2 regions of the Geobacillus sp. PLS 41 genome follow, and region 2 is predicted to be linked to the other one. Evidence: riboswitches for the same ligand, from Rfam matches in the RefSeq annotation. Region 2 holds a riboswitch; the other holds the start of a gene.

Region 1 (7,928 bases), 150 kb from region 2:
CTTTCTTTCCTCACAGAAGAACTGTTTACCGACGTGACGGCCGGAGAGAAGCATCGCGTCGACTTGTTGGTCGAAACGAAGATGAAGGGGGAGGAAGGGCTCATCATCGTCCATGTCGAACACCAAAGCTACGCACAGCGGACCTTCCCCGAGCGAATGTTCCTCTACTTCAGCCGCTTGTTTCAAAAATACCGCCGCCGCATTCTTCCGATCGCCATCTTCAGCTATGATGAACACCACGATGAACCTTCCTCATTGGTCGTCCAGTTTCCGTTTTTGACCGTTCTCGACTTCCGCTTTCTGACGGTGGAGCTGCGCAAACTGCCGTGGCGCGCGTACATCCGCCATGACAATCCCGTCGCCGCTGCCTTGTTAAGCAAAATGGGGTATAATGAAGAAGAAAAGGTCGAAGTGAAAAAAGAATTTTTGCGCATGCTCGTCCGCCTTGAGCTCGATGAGGCGAAACAGCGGCTGTTGTTCGGTTTTTTTGAAACGTATTTGCGGTTGTCCGAAGAGGAGGAAGCCAAACTGCGAAACGAGGTGAGCCAAATGGAAACGAAGGAAGCGAAGCAAGTGATGGAGCTCATCGTCTCGTACGAACAGCGGGGAATGGAAAAGGGAATTCAACAAGGAGTCAAACAAGGGATGAAGCAAGGGCGCCAAAAAGGGATTGAGGAAGGGAAGCTCGACGTGGTGAAGAGAATGCTGGCGAAAGGGTATGATGTCGACACGATCCACGAACTGACCGGGCTGCCGGTTGAGAAGATCGAACGGGTGAAGGGGTAAGCAGAGCAGACTCTTCGCCGTCGAGCCTCACATTGTCGTCGACCCCCAATCGTGCAAAAACCCCGGGGGATCGACGACAATCATTTTATGCGTTCGAACCTTACGGCCATCGAGGGTAAAGTCTATTGACAGAATTTGTCGGTGACGTTCATCGTCCCGATTGGCGTTTTTATTCTAATTTTGAAAAGGCAGGAGCGCAAACAATCCTTCGGTTTGCACTCTGCCATATGATTAAGCAAGACTGATTCCTTTGCTTTGTTCTGAAATAAAGTGATCATTTACAGAGGGAGCTCACAAAATAGTTCCAGTGATTTCTCCTTTTTGGTTCTCCTTATAACTCCAGATTTTTCGCTGACGATAACTGATCCAGCCGCTGATCAAAAAGCAGCAAACAGACAAATAAAACGAAAAGCGAATCCCGTAAACATCGGCTATAAAGCTCATCAATAAGGCGGAAATCCCGAACGTTACGGAACTAATGACTCCCTGCACGGAAAAAACATGAGGCAGAGCGTCCATCCGGGCATTTTTTTGCAGAATCGTCTGAAGGCAAATCACCTTCCATTGTTCGATGATCCCATACAGGGTGGAATACATAAGCGCCAGCGCACCGTGCGTCGTTGTGCCAAATAACAGTGTGACAATAGCGATACAAAACGGGCCAAACAATACAAAAAATTGCTGATTTTTTTCAACCGATTGACTAAACTTAACGCTTAACAATCCCCCTATCACCATGCCGCCAAAGAAAACAGAGTTAATATATCCCCACCATTCCTCTCCTACATGTAATTGTTCTTTCACATACATATAAAGGATGGCCGAAATCCAGACCCCATTTCCGATTCCTTCAAAAAATGACATGAAGCTAATCGATTTAGCGTGCACATTTCTCCAAGTGTATTCCCATCCTAGACTGATCGAAAGGAGAAAGTTCTTTAGGCCTTTGCCTTGAGCCGTCTTCTTCTTTGTATGTTCTTGTATATGCAACAGAAACATGAGAATGCTTGAGACGACATAGAACAATAAGGTGATATTGATTAAAAGGAACGGCGACCCTACACTGACAATCAAACTCCCAATCGGCCATGCGCTAAGTTTGATGAATTGGTCTAACGTGTTTACAAAACTGTTGGCTTTCAAGATTTCCTCCTTGGAAACGATAAAAGGAACGAGGGAGTTTTTAATCGGATTATTGATCCCATCTAAAAAAGCGATCAATGATACAAAAACATAAACGATCGCAGTGTAATGTTCCGCACCCCAGTGCAAAAACAGCGAGAGAAAAAGCAGCAGAAATGTTTTACACATTTGTCCGTAGGACAATAACGTTTTTAGTTTATATTTTTCGAAAAATATCGGTGCGACGATTCCGCTAATAAATAACGACAATGTAACGAAAAAAGGGACTAATGCGGCAGCCATGGCTTTCGATGTCAAATGATATAGGTAAGAGACAACGGAAACAATGTAGAACACATCTCCGAAATTCGCGAAAGATTGTCCGATCCAAAGGAAATGAAATGTTTTATTTTTCATGACCTCAATCCTCTCTTTGATCATCGAAACGACTGGTGATGGAATAGTCAAAATGAACCAAAAATCAGATCTTCAGTCTTTGATGAAACTGGCTTTTTGCCACGCCCCAAAACGATGGAGCGAAGGAAAACGGGTTGATTTTCAACAATCTGCTAAAGGTAAATGGATATACTGAAGCAATGGAAGCCTCCCCCTTATTCTGTTTAGAGTATCTTGAAAATCAAAAGGCCTTTAGACAGAGCATATCATCATGCTGCTGGAGTTTCTATAGGAATTATGCATCTTGATCACTTGTTTAATGATACTAAAAATTGTGATAAGTATATGAATGATTTGCGGAAAACAGTTGGAGAAATAGAAGTAAGAACACAATTCTTGGGGAAACAGGGAGTAAAAACTTTAGAAATAATGCGCAAGTTCATTAATCATCCATCTTTTGATGACATTACGTATTCCTTGCAGAACTCATGGCCATTGCGGCAAATGAAAACACAGAAGCTCATTGCGTTTGCTCGAGTCTGGTTGTTTGAGGCGAATGAAACGGACCGACGTACAGAAATGTCTAACGATTCAGTGTCGGAGACGAAAGCAGAGGAAAGAACAGAAAAACCGGCCGAACAGGATGTTCCCTGTCCGGCCGGGTTCTTGTTACACGAGCGGTCCGCCGAGTTTTTCGATCGTCGGGTCGATATGGGCGAACTTTCGGAAGTTGGCGCGGAACTTTTGCGCCAGCTCTTTTGCTTTTTGTTCGTATGCTTGTTTGTCAGCCCATGTGTTTTGCGGCTGCAGGACGTCATCCGGCACGCCGGGGACGTGGGTTGGGATGGCGAGGCCGAAAATCGGGTCTTGCACCGTTTCGACGTTGTCCAGCTCCCCTTCGACGGCGGCTTGCACCATCGCCCGGGTGTAGGCGAGCTTCATGCGGCTGCCGACGCCGTACGGTCCCCCTGTCCAGCCGGTGTTGACCAAAAAGACGCGGACGTTGTGTTCGGCGATTTTTTGCCCGAGCATTTCCGCGTATTCGACGGCCGGGCGCGGCAAAAACGGTGCGCCAAAGCACGTTGAGAACGTTGCTTCCGGTTCGGTGACGCCGCGTTCGGTGCCGGCGAGTTTGCTTGTGTAGCCGCTTAAGAAATGGTACATCGCCTGTTCACGCGTCAGCTTGCTGATTGGCGGCAGGACGCCGAACGCATCAGCCGTCAAAAACACGATCGTGGACGGATGGCCGGCGACGCTTGGGTCGACGATGTTTTTGATCGCCTGAAGCGGGTAGGCGGCGCGCGTGTTTTCCGTCAGCGTGCCGTCGTCGTAATTCGGCACCCGCGTCGCGTCGTCGAGGACGACGTTTTCGAGCACCGCGCCGAAGCCGATGGCGTCAAAAATTTGCGGCTCTTTCTCGCGCGATAGGTTGATGCATTTCGCATAGCAGCCGCCTTCGATGTTGAAAATGCCGCGGTTTGACCAGCCGTGCTCATCATCGCCGATCAAGCGGCGGTTCGGGTCGGTCGAGAGCGTCGTTTTTCCCGTTCCCGACAAGCCGAAAAAGAGGGCGACGTCGCCTTCCTGGCCGACGTTGGCCGAGCAGTGCATCGGCAGGATGCCTTGTTCCGGCAGCAAATAGTTCATCACCGAGAAAATCGATTTTTTCATTTCGCCGGCATACTCGGTGCCGCCGATCAACACGGTGCGCCGTTCAAACGAGATGATGATGAACGCTTCCGAGCGCGTGCCGTCGACTTTCGGGTCGGCTTTAAAGTTCGGCGCGCAAATGACGGTGAATTGCGGCTCATGCACGGCGAGCTCTTCGACGTTCGGCCGAATGAACAGCTGATGGACGAACAAGTTGTGCCAGGCGAATTCGTTGACGACTTGAATCGGCAGCCGGTATTTCGGATCGGCGCCGGCAAAGCCTTTAAACACGAACAGTTCATCTTTCTTCATTAAATAGTCGAGCACTTTGTCGTACAGTTTATCAAACGTCTCCGGAGACATCGGCTGGTTGACCGCTCCCCAGTCGATCGTTTGCTTCGTTGACGGTTCTTCGACGATGTATTTGTCTTTCGGCGACCGCCCTGTGTACTTGCCGGTCGTGACCGCGACGGCTCCGGTGTGCGTCAGCCGTCCTTCGTTCCGCTGCAGGACTTTCTCGACGAGCTCGGCGACGGACAGTTGATGATGCACGTACGGTTTTTGCAGCAATACATCAAGCTTATTCGTCATGTTTGCGATCCCCATATTCAAAACCTGCCTTCTTTTTGAAATCACTCTTGAAAATAGTATAACACATTTTTATTAATAGTCCATACTAATTGTGTGGGTTTTTCAAACTTTATTTTGCCCAATGTGTCGATTTCCTTGAGGAAAGAATTTTCTCGGCTGGAAATGATAAAAAATGAATTTTGATAGTTGACTTTGCCGATTCCATTGCGATAAGATAAGTCATTGAACGGATACTCTTATCCCGAGCCGGTGGAGGGACAGGCCCGATGAAGCCCAGCAACCGTCACAACTGTACATGTGTGAAATGGTGCTAACCTGTGGCAAGGCGCAGTCCTTGAACGATAAGAGTGAAAGGAAGCAATACGATTGCCATGACCTTTCCTCAGCCGTTACAGGAAAGGTTTTTTATATTGCGAAGGGAAAAAGGGAAATGAGTTCCGTGTCGCCACATTATGCCAAGAGGAGGAAACAAACCGAATGTCAGCCAAACGCCGCTTGTTTACTTCAGAGTCTGTGACGGAAGGACATCCGGATAAAATTTGCGACCAAATTTCTGACGCCATTTTGGATGCCATTTTGGAAAAAGATCCGAACGCCCGCGTCGCCTGCGAAACGAGCGTCACGACCGGGCTGGTGCTCGTGAGCGGGGAAATCACGACATCAACATACGTGGACATTCCGCGCATCGTCCGCGATACGGTCCGGGAGATCGGCTACACGCGCGCCAAATACGGATTTGACGCCGATACGTGCGCGGTGCTGACGTCGATTGACGAACAATCGCCGGACATTGCGATGGGGGTGAACCGGGCGCTTGAGGCGCGCGAAGGTCAGATGACTGACGAGGAAATTGAAGCGATTGGCGCCGGCGACCAAGGATTGATGTTTGGGTTCGCCTGCAATGAGACGGAAGAATTGATGCCGTTGCCGATTTCGCTTGCGCACCGCTTGGCGCGCCGATTGGCGGAAGTGCGCAAAACGGATGTCTTGCCGTACTTGCGGCCGGACGGGAAAACGCAAGTGACGATCGAATACGATGAAAACGGCAAACCGGTGCGCGTCGATACGATCGTCGTTTCCGCGCAGCACCATCCGGAAATTACGCAAGAGCAAATCGAGCGCGACATTAAAGAACAGGTCATCAAGCCGGTCGTGCCCGCAGAGCTGCTTGATGAGAACACGAAATATTTCATCAACCCGACAGGACGGTTTGTCATCGGCGGTCCGCAAGGGGATGCTGGGTTGACGGGGCGCAAAATCATCGTCGATACGTACGGCGGCTACGCCCGCCACGGCGGCGGCGCGTTCTCGGGCAAAGATCCGACGAAAGTCGACCGCTCGGCGGCGTATGCGGCCCGCTATGTCGCGAAAAACATCGTCGCGGCAGGACTGGCCGACAAATGCGAAGTGCAGCTTGCCTACGCGATCGGCGTCGCCCGCCCAGTTTCGATTTCGATCGATACGTTCGGCACCGGCAAAGTATCGGAAGACATTTTGATTGAGGTCGTGCGCAACAACTTCGATCTCCGCCCGGCGGGCATCATCAAAATGCTCGACCTTCGCCGCCCGATTTACAAACAGACGGCTGCTTACGGCCATTTTGGGCGTACGGACATCGACCTGCCGTGGGAGCGCACCGACAAAGCCGCCTTGTTGAAAGAACAAGCGCTGGCGTTGGCGGACAAGTGATGAAAGAAAAAGAGCTGCCTGATCACGGCAGCTCTTTTTTGTTGGCGCACGATGTCCGCTGTTGCTGCAGCGCTTTGTAATACTGCCCTTTCTCGACATATTCGCGGCGGATGCGCTCCATTTCACGGATGTCGTCTTCCGTCAGTTCGCGGACGACTTTCGCCGGCCGGCCGAGGGCGAGCGTGTTGGGCGGAATTTTTTTGCCCGGCGGCACTAAACTGCCGGCGCCGATAAACGCGCCTTCCCCGATTTCCGCGCGGTCCAAAATGATCGAGCCCATGCCGATGAGCGCGTTTTTGCGAACGATGGCGCTGTGCAAAATGACTTGATGGCCGACTGTTACACCGTCTTCAATGATAAGCGGATTGTTTGGACTTTGATGCAAAATTGAGTTATCTTGAATATTGACCCGGTTGCCAATCACCGTTGGCGCCACATCGCCGCGAATGACGGTATTGAACCAAATGCTCGTCTCTTCGCCGATCACGACATCGCCGGTGATCGTCACATAGTCGGCGATAAAGGCGGAGGCGGCAATTTGCGGCGTTTTGCCTTTGTATGGGTAAATCATGGGCGTTCGTTCCTTTCTGCTGCAAAATCGATCGTTCACCATGTATTGTACAACGCTGCGTCCAAATCGCCAACGAAAGTGAGCGCGCCTGGTCGGGATTGGTGAAAAACGTTTCGTTTCGCCCGATGAGTGGTTGGGATCGGGAAAGAAGATCCGATTTCACAAAGCTTCTCAACGTGAGAAGAACCGTTGTTGAGCGGTTTTTTCATTCCATCGCCAACCCTTTTATGGTTTGCCCCGCCCGCATTGATGGCAATACTGGAAGACGAGATCGCAGGCTGTTCAGACGCGAAACGATTTTGGTTGCTGATAAGATGGAAATGCTAGGAGACGAGACCATGGTGTTTGCACCTGAGGTGAGCCGATTGAACATTCCGAAAAACCCCATCGCCTTGATGAAAATGGTGTATCGTGACGTGCTTCCGCTTGTCCACCGCGAGCTTGCCTATTGGCGGCGCCAGGCCGAGCGCATTCCCGACCCGGAATTGCGGCGCCAGGCCTTGGCGAGCATCGCTTCGAAAACGTTCCATTGCGAAGGCGGCTCCATTTTGGCGCTCTTGGCCGGAGAAAACATGGAGGATTGCATCCGCTTTATCGTGGCTTACCAGACGATCAGCGATTATTTGGATAATTTGTGCGACCGCAGCACCTCGCTCGATCCGCTCGACTTTCGCGCCTTGCACGATTCGATGCCGGACGCTTTGACGATCGGCGCGGAGCCGTCGAACTATTACCGCCATCGCCGCGAACAGGAAGACGGCGGCTATTTGCCGGCGCTCGTCCGCACGTGCCAAGAGGTGCTCGAGACGGTGCGCCATTATGAGACGATCGCCCCATTTTTGCATGAATTGGCCGGATATTATTGCGACTTGCAAGTGCATAAACATGTCGAAGCGAGCGAGCGGGTGCCGCGGCTGGAGAAATGGTTCGCGCAATACAAAGACGCCTTGCCGCCGATGGAATGGTATGAGTTTTCCGCCTGCTCCGGTTCGACGCTCGGCATTTTCTGCCTCGTCGCCTATGCGTTTGGCGAATCGCTGCCGCCGGAGATGGCGAGACAAGTGCGCGACGGTTATTTTCCGTACATTCAAGGACTGCACATTTTGCTCGACTATTTGATCGA
Region 2 (7,928 bases):
GAGACGGCGCCTTCAGCTTAACGGCTGTGATCGTCCTGCAAAACTGCGTCATCATCGTTATGCTCGCCGCCGTACTGGCGCGTTTGAACGGCCGATGAAGAGCGGAGAAACAGGTCGGCCGCGGCGCCCTCGGATTCAGAATCGTTTTAACCTTTGCTGCTTTCTTTTCGTTTAAGGGGAGCGGCTTTTTGGGGACAAAAAAGAAACGGAAGCGAAACGCTCCCGTTATTGATTGTTTTCCGCCGCTGGAATGACGGCGCCGTGGTATTTTTCTTTAATGAAATCTTGGATTTCTTTCGATTGCAGCACTTCGACAAGCGTTTTGATTTCTTTCCGGTTTTCATCGCCTTTGCGCACCGCAATAATGTTCACATACGGATTGTTTTTCGGCGACTCAACGGCGATCGGGTCTTTCGCCGGGTCCAAACCGGCGTCAAGCGCATAGTTGGCGTTGATCAGCACCGCATCGCCTTCGCCGTTTTTGTAAATTTGCGGCAGAAGCCCGGCGTCGACATCGGCCTTAAATTTTAAATGCTTTGGATTTTCGATGATGTCATTGACCGTCGCTTTCGTTTTATCGACGCCCGGTTTCAATTTAATGAGCCCTTTTTCTTGCAGCATCGATAAAATGCGGCCATGGTCGGCGACCGAGTTGCTCATGATGATCGTCGCGCCGTCCGGCAGTTCTTCAATGCTTTTGTATTTTTTCGAGTATAAGCCGATCGGCTCGATATGAATGCCGCCGGCGTTGACGAAATCATAGCCGTACTCTTTCTTTTGCGATTCCAAATACGGAATGTGTTGGAAATAGTTTGCGTCGATTTGCTTCTCAGCCAGCGCTTTGTTCGGCAAGATGTAATCTTGGAACGTAATGATCTCCAAGTCGATGCCTTTTTTCTTCAAAATCGGTTTCGCTTTTTCCAAAATTTCCGCATGCGGCACGTTCGACGCACCGACTTTCAACTTCACCAATTTGCCGTCTTTGCCGCCTTCCGCGCTGTCGTTATTGTTGCCGCCGCATGCCGCCAAAGCGAGCACGAGAATGGCGGCGAGCAACACACCCAACCATTTCTTCATCAGTTGTTTCCCCCTTTATCGTTTATCGATTTTCGAAGTGACAAAGTCACCGATCAGCTGAATGATAAATACAATGACCAACACCAATACGGTTGCGACAAATGTCACATCGTTATGGTTGCGCTGGAACCCTTCCAAATACGCCAAGTTCCCAAGCCCGCCGGCGCCGATGGCTCCAGCCATCGCTGTATAGCTGACGAGCGACACCGCCGTCACCGTAATGCCGGAGACAAGCGCCGGCAATGACTCCGGCAGCAGCACTTTCCAAATGATCGTCCACGTTGAGGCGCCCATCGCTTGGGCTGCTTCGATGACGCCTTTATCAATTTCGCGAAGAGCGATTTCGACCATGCGGGCGTAAAACGGCGCGGCCCCAATGACCAAAGCCGGCAGCGCCGCATTGGCGCCAAGCATCGTCCCGACGAGCCATGTTGTAAACGGAATGAGCAAAATGATCAAAATAATAAACGGAATAGAGCGGAAAATGTTCACAAACGCAGCAATCACTGTATTGACAAACCGGTTTTCCCATAGGTTGCCCTTCGCTGTCAAAAATAGAAGCAAGCCAAGAACGATTCCGAGGACGAAAGTGGCCGCCACCGCCACTCCCGTCATATACAGCGTCTCGACCGTCGCCGCCCACATCGTCTCCCATTGCACGTTCGGCAGGAGGTTAGCGAGCATCGTGAATCACCTCCACCGCTACTTGCTGGCGTTGAATATAGTCAAGCGCCCGGTCGATTTCATCCCTCGCCCCGTCGAGGTGCACAAACAGCACCCCATAGGCGCCTTGATGGGTTTGCGAAATTTTCCCTTGCAAAATGTTGACATCGACGGCAAACTGACGCACCACTTCGGTGATGAGCGGCTTTCCGGCTGCCGCGCCGACGAACGTCAGCTGCGCGATCAGCCCGCTCGGGTATTGGCCAAACAAATGGGAAATCGCCTCTTCCGTCTCCTCGGGCTCGATCAGCTGCTTGACGAACCGTTTCGTAATCGGCTGCTGCGGGTTGCGGAACACATGCAGCACTTCGCCTTGCTCGACGATTCGGCCGCTTTCCATCACCGCAACGCGGTCGCAAATTTTGCGGATGACGTGCATTTCATGGGTGATCAGCACAATCGTCAGCCCGAGACGCTTGTTGATGTCAACGAGCAAGTCCAAAATCGCATCGGTCGTCTGCGGGTCCAACGCCGATGTCGCCTCGTCGCACAGCAAGACTTTCGGGTTGTTGGCGAGCGCCCGGGCGATGCCGACCCGCTGCTTTTGCCCGCCGCTCAGCTGCGACGGGTAGGCATCCTCGCGCCCGGAAAGGCCGACAAGCTCGATCAATTCATCCACCCGCTTGTTCCGCTCCTCTTTCGGGACGCCGGCAATTTCAAGCGGAAAGGCAATGTTTTCCCTGACTGTGCGAGACCAAAGCAAGTTGAAATGCTGGAAAATCATCCCGATTTCTTGGCGCGCCTTGCGCAGCTCCCGCCCTTTCACGCGCGTCATATCGCGCCCGGCGACGACCACCCGGCCGCTCGTCGGCTTCTCGAGCCCATTGAGCAAGCGGATGAGCGTACTTTTCCCAGCGCCGCTGTAGCCGATAATGCCGAAAATTTCTCCTTCGCGAATCTCAAGCGACACATTGTCGACTGCCGTGACCGAACCGTTGGCCGCTTGATAGATTTTCGTCACTTGTTCGAGTGTAATCATCGTTTCACCTTCCTCCCCAAGCGGCAGAGCGCAAAAAGAAAACCTTTCTGCCCGCAGAGAACAGAAAGGTATTGTGCACCATTCCGTCTCTTATCTCTCAAAGCAGGCCGCTTTGTGTGAATTGGCACCATTTCAGCACATGCGCTGACGGTTGCCGGGCTTCATTGGGCACATCCCTCCACCTCTCTTGATAAGAGCGCAACAATCGCCTATTCAATTGACTACGAATGTGATTGTATCATTGTCTGTCGAAGCGTGTCAACATCTTTTTTATCCGACGTCCCGATAAGGCTTAGCCAAATGGAGGAGCGACTCAAGCAGCAACAGATGACGAAAGCTTCCCGATACATGCACTTCGCGCAGCCGGACGAGCTGCTGCAGCTTCAGTTCGCCGTTCAGCAGGGACGCGAGCGCCTCTTTGGAACCGCGCACCGTCAATGTTTTCCGTTCATCGTTTTCCATCCCTCTAGCGGCTGATTCCTTGCCGATCAACAGCAAGGCGGTTTCGTCATCACTTTCAAACCGAACATACAGCTGCTCATCCGGCAAAATCGGCACCAAATGGCGCAACACTTGCATCCGTTCCACGAACTGCCCAACTAATTCACGCATTTCCATGGATATCCCCTCCCCATTTTTATTTTTTTCACTTCCACCTGAAGAGGAGAAATCCTTTACAAAAATCTCGACAACCCGTTGACGAACGAGCGCCGTTTTTGTCATTTCCCAAGAAATGTGTCAAACAGCGTCAAAAAAAGGCGAATCATCGGGACGGCAAGCAGGCTTGAATCACTTCGTACAAATACGGAACGGAATGAAAGGCATACCACTTGCCTGCGACCGTTCCGTCCCTAAAAAGAAGCAGGCAAGGAACGCTTTCAATTTTCCACGCAACGGCCTGCTCAGGGATATAGTTGATGTCCGTTTCGTAAAACGGCAGCGCCGGAAACAACTGCTCCACCACCGTGAGCATCCGCCGCGCCAGCTGGCACGTGCCGCACAGCGGGGTATACAAGTAAAGGGCCAGAAGCGGCTCGACTTCCACCACTCGCATGACATCGTTTCGGTCGATCGCTTTCACTCGCCTCTTCCCCTCATGAGCGATTCGATGCGGACGTCGAAACGAGCGCGCAACAGCACTTGCGCCAAGTGCCAAGGCGGAGCGGCCGCCACTTCGCGATACGCCCGGTCAATGTAAAGATGCTCCGCCTCTGGAAACATGCGGCGAAACTGCCGGCGCAATTTTTCTCCCGCCTCATCGGCATCGGCCAAGACGTATACATCGCATCCTTCCAGCTCATCGGCCAGCTCCTCAAGGCGCGCATCACTGATCGTGCCGTTTGTGCAGACGATGACGACTGGTTCGTTCAGCACCGCCGCCACTTTTTGCTTGTCTGATCGCCCTTCGACGATGATCACTTTTTCCACGCGTCGCATGTCCGACCCACCTAACTTCAAATGAGGATACTATTATTGTATGTCTTGCGCCGGCCAAATGTTGAAAATGAAAAGCAACGGCCATCCACCGTTGCCTTTCAACACCAGCCCGCTTCCCCGTCGCAATCGACATATTTTTGGTCCGGCTCAACGGTAGCGGTCACCTGTTTGTAAATTCTTCCGTTTTGTTCGGTATACCCCTTTTTCAACGGGACGGCCGCCGGAAGCGGAAGGCGCCCGATGAGCTCTCCTTCCTCGTACAACTCCAGCGAGCGGCCGTTCAGTTTGCCGATGATCCGGTCCGTGACATCTATGCGCGTCGTTTGCAGCGCCATCGCGAGCACCCCTTTTTTCAATCAAATTCCGGTATGTATAGAGTGCCCGAATCGAAGCGAAGATTGCAGGAACGTTTATCCTTCGTTGATCATCGCCTCGTATTGTTCCGCCGTCAACAAATTGTCGATTTCGCTCAAATCATTCGGTTTGACGACGATCATCCACGCTTTGTCATACGGCGATTCGTTCACGTACTCCGGATGGTCATTTAACGCCTCATTCACTTCAACGACCGTGCCGCTGATCGGCGCATACAATTCCGAGACCGTTTTCACCGATTCAACGCTGCCGAACGGCTCGTTCGCCGTAACCTCTGCGCCGACTTCCGGCAGCTCGACAAAGACGATGTCGCCAAGCTCTGATTGGGCGTAATCCGTAATGCCGATGCGCACGTTCTCTCCTTCCACGCGCACCCACTCATGCTCCTTTGTATAGCGAAGTTCTTTCGGCGTGTTCATCGTATCCCTCCATTGCGACAAAATGTATATTCCTTTTCATCATAACCGATTTTCCGCAAAAACTCACTGAATTCACCCGATTTTGCAAAAAATTTTTTATGTCCCCGCCGCGAAAAACGCCTCGTATTCTTGTTCGCGAAAGCCCACGACGACCCGCTCGCCGTCCGTCAAAATCGGCCGTTTGACCAACATCCCGTCCGAGGCGAGCCAATCGAGCATCTCGTCTTCCGATGCGCGGTCGAGCTTGTCCTTCAAGCCAAGCTCGCGGTATTTCATCCCGCTCGTGTTGAAAAATTTTTTGAGCGGCAGCCCGCTTTGACGGTGCAAACGGGCGAGCTGCTCTTTCGTCAGCGGCTCGTCGACCAAATGCACCGTTTGCACCTCAATGCCGTGTTCATCCAACCATTTTTTCGCCTTCCGGCACGTTCCGCATTTTGGATACCAATAGAGCGTGAGCGCCATCTTCACTCCTCCCTTTCATTTCCGCTGTGTGGCAAACAAATAAGAAGCACCAGGCAAACGCCTGGCACTTCCCATTATCACACAATATACCGTTCGGCTTCAATGAGCGCGGCGGCCGCTTCGCGTTTTTTCGCGATCACGTTGATCGGCGTATGGCGCGTCAGCCGTCGGAGAGCGGCGAGCATCATCCGCAGCGTGTCTCCTTGTTCGACGGCGACGAGCGTTTCTTTCGCATGGGCTTCAATTTCATTGAACGCCTCTTGGCAGAAAATTTGCGTGTACAGCAATTTTTGTTTGTTTTTCTCCTCACCGCTCGCCTGAATCGCTTTTTCCGTGCGCAAAAGCGCTGATTCCATCGCATAAATGTTCGAGACGATGTCGGCGATGTTGACGAGCACTTCTTGCTCTTCTTCAATGCGCTGGCCGTATTTTTGCGCCGCTAAACCGGCGACCATCAAGGCGATTTTTTTCGCGTTGCGCACCAAGTATTTCTCTTGTTCCAGCGCGCCCGTCCCCGGCTCTTCGGCGGCCATCATCATCAGTTCTTCCTGAAGCTGCTGCGCTTTTTGGAAGAGCGGCAGCTCGCCTTTTAACGCCTTTTTCAAATACATGCCCGGCACGAGAAGGCGGTTGATTTCGTTCGTCCCCTCGAAAATGCGGTTGATGCGCGAATCGCGGTAGGCGCGCTCAATTTCGTATTCCTGCATAAAGCCGTACCCGCCGTGGATTTGCACGCCTTCATCCACGATGTAATCGAGCACTTCCGTGGCAAAAAACTTGTTCAATGAGCATTCGATCGCATATTCGGCGATCGATTTCGCCACTTCTTTGCCATCTTTCGCCTTTTCCGCATCAAGCAGGCCCATCCGTTCATCGAACAAGCCGACCGTGCGGTAAACCGAGCTTTCGGCGGCATACAGGCGCGACGCCATCGTCGCGAATTTTTCCTGCGTCAACGTAAACTGCGAAATCGGCCGTTTGAATTGCTGGCGCTGATTGGCGTATTTGAGCGTGATTTCAAGCGCCCGCTTCGCGCCGCCGACCGCCCCTAACCCAAGCTTGTAGCGGCCGATGTTCAAAATGTTGAAGGCGATGACATGGCCTTTTCCGATTTCACCGAGCACGTTTTCTTTCGGCACCGGCACATCTTGCAAAATGAGCGTTCTTGTCGACGAGCTTTTAATCCCCATTTTCTTTTCTTCCGGACCAGTTGAAACGCCCGGGAAGTCGCGTTCCACGATGAACGCGGTGAAATGTTCGCCGTCGACTTTTGCATAGACGACAAACACATCAGCAAAACCGGAGTTGGTGATCCATTGTTTTTCGCCGTTTAAAATGTAATGCGTGCCTTCCGCGTTTAATCTCGCCGTCGTTTTCGCGCCGAGGGCGTCCGAACCCGAGCCAGGCTCCGTCAAGGCGTAGGCGGCGATTTTTTCGCCGGTCGCTAAATACGGCAAATATTTTTGTTTTTGTTCTTCCGTGCCAAACAACACAATCGGCAGCGAGCCAATTCCGACGTGCGCCCCGTGCGAAATGGCAAAACCGCCGGCCGGCGCCATTTTTTCCGCAATGATGGCCGAACTGACTTTATCTAGGCCCAAACCGCCGTATTCTTCCGGAATGTCAGCGCTTAACAAGCCGAGCTCGCCCGCTTTGCGAAGCAATTTCACGGAACGGTCAAACTCGTGGTTTTCCAAATGCTCGAGCTGCGGGAGCACTTCATTGTTGACATACTCTTCCGTCGTTTTGGCAATCATATGATGTTCGTCGGTGAAATCTTCCGGCGTAAACACGCGCTCCGCCGGAATGTCTTCAATCAAAAAGCTGCCGCCTTTGATCGCTTCTTCCATCGTTTTGGCCATCGTTGATTTCCTCCCCCGAAAGATGATTGATGATCCGGGCGGCAACGCCGCCCGGGAAATAGACGTTCCATGCAGACGGGCAAATGCGGATGCATGCCTCGCGCGAGCTGATGAAGCCCGCTCGCTGTCAGCTGCCGCTACAGCAGCTCAAACACGCCGGCCGCTCCCATGCCGCCGCCGATGCACATCGTGACGATGCCGAACTGCACGTTGCGGCGCCGCATTTCGTAAAGCAAAGACAAGGTCAGCTTCGCGCCCGTGCAGCCGAGCGGGTGGCCTAGAGCAATCGCCCCGCCGTTGACGTTGACAATGTCTTCATCCAACCCAAGTTCGCGGATGACTTGGATCGATTGCGAGGCGAACGCTTCGTTCAGCTCGATCAAACCGATGTCGGACAGCTCAAGGCCGGCCAGCTTCAACGCTTTCGGCACCGCAGCGACCGGGCCGATCCCCATCACTTCCGGCGGCACGCCGGCAACCGCGAACGAACGAAACTTGCCGAGCGGCTTCAAGCCGAGCGACTCCGCTTTTTCGCGGTCCATCACCATGACCGCCGCCGCCCCGTCGCTCATTTGCGACGCGTTGCCGGCGGTG

Evidence for each region. A riboswitch is a leader RNA that binds a small molecule or an ion and turns the genes downstream of it on or off. The one in region 2 is predicted to bind S-adenosylmethionine.
Region 1: it holds a riboswitch for S-adenosylmethionine, as region 2 does, so the genes downstream of both, metK (methionine adenosyltransferase) here and ACVX3G_RS05305 (methionine ABC transporter ATP-binding protein) in region 2, are expected to answer to the same signal.

Annotation. Positions count from the first base shown of each region.
Region 1 is NZ_CM151395.1:1,225,884-1,233,811, forward strand. Features, by position in the region: gene ACVX3G_RS06120 (Rpn family recombination-promoting nuclease/putative transposase) at 1-786, shown strand, start outside; gene ACVX3G_RS06125 (MFS transporter) at 1,078-2,325, opposite strand; gene pckA (phosphoenolpyruvate carboxykinase (ATP)) at 2,974-4,560, opposite strand; SAM riboswitch class I at 4,779-4,893, shown strand; gene metK (methionine adenosyltransferase) at 5,023-6,234, shown strand; gene ACVX3G_RS06140 (gamma carbonic anhydrase) at 6,257-6,805, opposite strand; gene ACVX3G_RS06145 (tetraprenyl-beta-curcumene synthase family protein) at 7,144-7,928, shown strand, end outside.
Region 2 is NZ_CM151395.1:1,076,182-1,084,109, reverse strand. Features, by position in the region: gene ACVX3G_RS05320 (hypothetical protein) at 1-98, shown strand, start outside; gene ACVX3G_RS05315 (MetQ/NlpA family ABC transporter substrate-binding protein) at 226-1,077, opposite strand; gene ACVX3G_RS05310 (methionine ABC transporter permease) at 1,093-1,761, opposite strand; gene ACVX3G_RS05305 (methionine ABC transporter ATP-binding protein) at 1,751-2,779, opposite strand; SAM riboswitch class I at 2,867-2,976, opposite strand; gene ACVX3G_RS05300 (hypothetical protein) at 3,050-3,397, opposite strand; gene ACVX3G_RS05295 (thioredoxin family protein) at 3,543-3,860, opposite strand; gene ACVX3G_RS05290 (toprim domain-containing protein) at 3,857-4,216, opposite strand; gene ACVX3G_RS05285 (YusG family protein) at 4,315-4,551, opposite strand; gene gcvH (glycine cleavage system protein GcvH) at 4,627-5,010, opposite strand; gene ACVX3G_RS05275 (arsenate reductase family protein) at 5,107-5,472, opposite strand; gene ACVX3G_RS05270 (acyl-CoA dehydrogenase family protein) at 5,550-7,334, opposite strand; gene ACVX3G_RS05265 (acetyl-CoA C-acetyltransferase) at 7,472-7,928, opposite strand, start outside.